Regions from separate parts of the Polycladomyces zharkentensis genome, predicted to be linked through region 1. Evidence: riboswitches for the same ligand, from Rfam matches in the RefSeq annotation. Region 1 holds a riboswitch; the other holds the start of a gene.
What was found. Region 1 has a riboswitch for lysine ahead of JQC72_RS10620 (amino acid permease). Riboswitches for the same ligand answer to the same signal wherever they lie in the genome.

Region 1 (2,410 bases):
ATGACGATGATGCACAGGACGAAGGCGAATAAAGGACCGAACGGATACCACTTGGCGACATAAGGCAAATCGCGCAGGTCCCGTCCCTGGGCGAGGTACGCCTTACGGAACCGGTAGTGGCTGATCGCGATGCCCAACCAAGCGATAAACCCGGACAAACCGGAGGCGTTGAGCAACCAAACGTAAACGGTTCCGTCACCGAACACGGAGGCCAGGAATGCAGTAGCCCCGACCAAAGCCGTCACAATCAAGGCGTTGACCGGCACGCCTTTGGCATTAACCTTGGCTAAAAAGCGGGGAGCTTGTCCATCTTTGGCCATATGCCACAACATCCGGGTGGCGGCATACATCCCCGAGTTGCCGGCGGAGAGCACGGCGGTGAGTATGACCGCGTTCATGACGGAAGCGGCGAAGGCGAGTCCCGCTTTTTCAAAAACGATGGTAAACGGACTGACGCCGATATTTTCCACACTACTGTCCACCAGCCGGGAATCGGTGTACGGAATCAACAGGCTGATGACGAGAATGGCCAGCACATAGAACAACAGAATGCGCCAAAAGACCTGCCGCACCGCTTTGGGAATGTTGACCCGCGGGTTTTCACTTTCCCCGGCGGCTACCCCGATCAATTCCGTGCCTTGGAACGAGAAACCGGCTACCATGAACACACTGAGTGCGGCCAGCCAACCGCCGTGAAACGGTGCATCCCCGATATGCCAGTTTTGGAAACCGATCTTCTGTCCGCCGATGATACCCAAGATCATCAACAATCCTGCGGCAATAAACACGATGACGGTGATCACCTTGATCAGCGCAAACCAGTATTCAGATTCTCCGTAGCCCCTGACGGAGAGGAGATTCAGTCCGACCATCAACATCAGGAACAACGCACTCCACAAAAGTGACGAACTGTGGGGGAACCAGAATTTCATCACCAGCGTCGCCGCGGACAGCTCGGCCGCAATGGTGATCGCCCAGTTGTACCAATAATTCCATCCCATGGCGAAACCCAGCGCCGGGTCGACGAAGCGGGACGAATAAGTGCTGAACGATCCGGAGACCGGCAGAAACGCCGCCATTTCCCCCAGGCTGGTCATCAGAAAGTACACCATCAACCCGACCACGAGATAGGCCAACAGTGCCCCGCCGGGACCGGCCGTGTGGATGGAATTGCCGCTGGCCACGAACAAACCGGTACCGATCGAACCGCCAATGGCAATCATGGTCAATTGTCGGGAACGCAACTGACGTTTCAGTCGGTTGGGCTCTTCTGCTTGCAAAGATGGTTTGGAAGTGACGTTCATATGTTCACACTCCTTTATAATAAAAAATGCCGTCGAAAGGCTCGACGGCATTGTATACCCGTATCACCTTCCGCCAAGATAGCGCTCCACGTCCGCTTTCAACGACCAGACGTGACAGTCCTGTTCCTGTTCGGAGACAGGCCCAGCCCGCGCGCCCAGAGCATGCGGCGCGGACTTCGGCGACTTTTCCTTTCAACCGGCTTCCTCGCTGTCTCTGAAGCTCGACCGGCCTACTCATAAAAGCCGCAACCTCTATCTCACCGCGGCGAGATGGAGAAGGCTATTCCATTGTCACACTCGTTCATGAGTATAACGAAATGATCGCGCCAGAACAATGGAATTTCCATCCATCTGAAAAGCCGGTCGTGAAATCGGGTGTGGCGTTTATGTGATCGGAGAATCGGCTCCGCTTCTCCAAAAGAGTGTGGCCGAATTCCTGTGAGCGATTTTTGCGTTCGTCAACAGGGGAAGGAGGGAATATGGTGCATGCCAACAGTCTTGTATATCCTGAAGCATGTTTGGTGAAATATGGTTTGATTGCTTTCTCGGTACGCTTCACCTGCTCCCTATCAGAGAAGCATGTCATGATCGCTCCGACCCGGAGCACAAGACGCGGGCAAAGTACGTTTCCACAACAGAAGTTCCCGCGATTTCATTCCTTGCCTCCGGGTCTTCGCTCGGTTGGGCTTTCTTCGCTCAACCGGGAAAGCATTTGCTCCCTCACGGATTTACCTGACACGCCCTGGTCATAACGAGTCGACCGCTTTTCCAAATCGCGGACGGTGTCACTGCGATCTGCTTCCCGCTCATTTTTGAACGTCCCCAACACCATGTCGAACATTGGATTGGTCACACCGTACCAATACTGTTCGTTTTTGAAATGGTGCCACAGGTGCATCTTTTTCATCCAACGGCCCCAGGGTGTGATCGGCTGGATGGGGCGGTGCGCCACATAGTGACACCATTCGTAATACAGAAGATAACCCAATACACCGGTGGTAAACGCGACCGTGAAGACGGTATCCCCCGATATGGCGTAAATGATCCCAGCGGCTGCAGCCACAAGGGGAAAACTGTACCATATCGGCAAAAACAACAGGTGAAGG
Region 2 (2,410 bases), on a different contig from region 1:
TCCATCTGCGCCCTCAAGGAAGCAGGGCATGGCCGCTCCGACCCGGAACGCAGGACGCAGGGTAAGTATGCTTCGCACGGAGGAGGCCCGTGATTTTCATCCTCGCACTCTCTGCATCGATGCTCGGTCAAGCCGGGTAAGCTTTGCCCCCCGCCATCACCGGACACACCCCGGAGTCGGGCAGACATCCGACACCGTCCGTTACCTGTTCACCGAATGCAAGGGGGCACTCCGTCCGAATGCATCACACACCTGCGGTCAACGGTACCTCTTGTTGTATATTTACATCCAAACCAAATGCGGTATGCAATGCACGAACCGCATCTTTCGCGCGTTCCCGCGCAATCGCGCAAGAGATTTTGATTTCGGATGTGCTCACCATTTTGATCCGGATTCCCGCATCCGTCAAAGCCGTAAACATTCGTGCCGCCACACCCGGGTTGGTGACCATGCCTGCACCCACGGCGGAAACTTTGGCCAATCCCGTTTCCGAGATCACTTTGACGTATCCGAGCGTCTCGCGGTTTTGCTCGATTACGTTCCGTGCCTGCTTCCACTCGTCTTCGCCCACACTGAAAGCCACATCGATCACTTCAGCGTCATGTTCGCTCTGCACAATCATATCCACATTGATATGGGCGTCGGCCAAGAGACAGAACAACCGGGACAACGTCTCCACCCGGTTGGGCAAGCCCAGCACCTTGATCCGGGCGACGTTGAGATCGTAAGCAATGCCGCGCACATGCAACGTATCTTCCATCGTGACACTCTCCTTTACCCAAGTTCCCGGCTCCTCGGTAAAGCTGGAACGGACCACCAACGGCACATTGTGTTTCATGGCACACTCGACGGAGCGGGGATGGAGAACCGCCGCTCCCAGATTGGCCAGCTCCAACATTTCATCGAACGAGATTTCGTCCAATTTCCGCGCTTGCGGGACAATACGCGGATCGGTCGTAAACACACCGGGTACATCCGTATTGATCTCGCAATAATCGGCAGACAACGCCGCGGCCAACGCCACAGCGGTCGTATCCGATCCTCCGCGCCCCAGCGTGGTGATCTCCCCGTCCTCACTGATCCCCTGAAATCCGGCAACGACGACGATTTCACCGCGATCCAGACATTGACGTATCTTCTCCGTATCGATCCGCTTGATACGCGCTTTGCCATGTACGTCATCCGTCACCATGCCCGCCTGCCATCCGGTGAAAGAACGTGCGGGCAACCCCATCTCGTGCAACGCCATGGTCAAAAGCGCGATCGAGATCTGCTCTCCCGTCGTCAGCAACATGTCCATTTCCCGCGGGGACGGGTCGTCACTGATCTGTCCCGCCATCGCCACCAGCTCGTCCGTTTGTTTGCCCATCGCTGAGACGGTGACGACCACCTGGTGCCCCTGGGCATGTACATCCCTGATCCTTCTTGCCACATTGCGAATCCGTTCGATACTGCCTACAGATGTCCCGCCAAATTTTTGTACTACGATACCCATCGGTTCAATCGGCTCCTCTCCCGCCCTTCGTGATTGCAGGGGATGCGCGGTATACGAAAAGGCGACAGCGGAGATGACAGCTGTCGCCTTGTGTATGCACGCGGCTCGTCAGCCTCACCTGTCCCCTGTGAGATAGTGCTCCACGGGACGCGATACGTTCCCGTGACAGTGTTGCCCCTGTTCGGCGACAACCCCAGCTCCTCCCCTTCCGGCAAGGAGAGAAACTTCGGCGGACTCCCCTTTCCCTGCCGATCGTCGGGGACCGGCCCTCCCGACAGGTACTCTTGAAGCTCCGCGACCTCTACTCCACATGTGTGCAGTGAGGAAAACTTTGATTCAGTTGTTTTCAAGGTTTTCATGCATTGTAACACAAAACGGGGATTTTGCCAATCACTTCGTTGCATGTTTATACAAACTCTTTTGGTGAAACGGTTTTGATTCCCATTCCCTCATCCAGCCTGTGCCCCTACACTGAAAAAATCGCCCGCAAATACCCATTCGGTATGGGCAATTACCTGATATCTCCGCGGCCAAACCATCCCATCGCCGCGCCTCCCTTCAATCACGCCTGAGAGCCGGAGCCGGCTCCTTTCAGCGCCGCCACTTCCTCTTCGGTCAACTCGCGGTACGCTCCCGGCTCCAGACTCGGGTCCAACGGCAACGGTCCCATGGCGATGCGCTTCAAATAGGTGACGCGCTTCCCCACCGACCGGAACATGCGTTTCACCTGATGGTATTTGCCTTCATATATGGTCAGTTCCACTTCGGATTTCGGCCCCGATTGCAACACCTTCAGTTCGGCTGGCAGGGTGCGGTAACCGTCGTCCAATGTTACGCCTCGGGCAAACGCTTCGGCATCCGCTTCAGTCACCGCCCCCTCCACTTCTGCGTAATACGTCTTCGGTACATGTTTCT

Region 2: another riboswitch for lysine. It lies ahead of JQC72_RS06165 (aspartate kinase); the one in region 1 lies ahead of JQC72_RS10620 (amino acid permease).

Annotation. Positions count from the first base shown of each region.
Region 1 is NZ_JAFHAP010000009.1:54,927-57,336, forward strand. Features, by position in the region: gene JQC72_RS10620 (amino acid permease) at 1-1,304, opposite strand, end outside; lysine riboswitch at 1,376-1,567, opposite strand; gene JQC72_RS10625 (sterol desaturase family protein) at 1,957-2,410, opposite strand, start outside.
Region 2 is NZ_JAFHAP010000006.1:147,806-150,215, reverse strand. Features, by position in the region: gene JQC72_RS06165 (aspartate kinase) at 245-1,495, opposite strand; lysine riboswitch at 1,621-1,807, opposite strand; gene JQC72_RS06160 (pseudouridine synthase) at 2,058-2,410, opposite strand, start outside.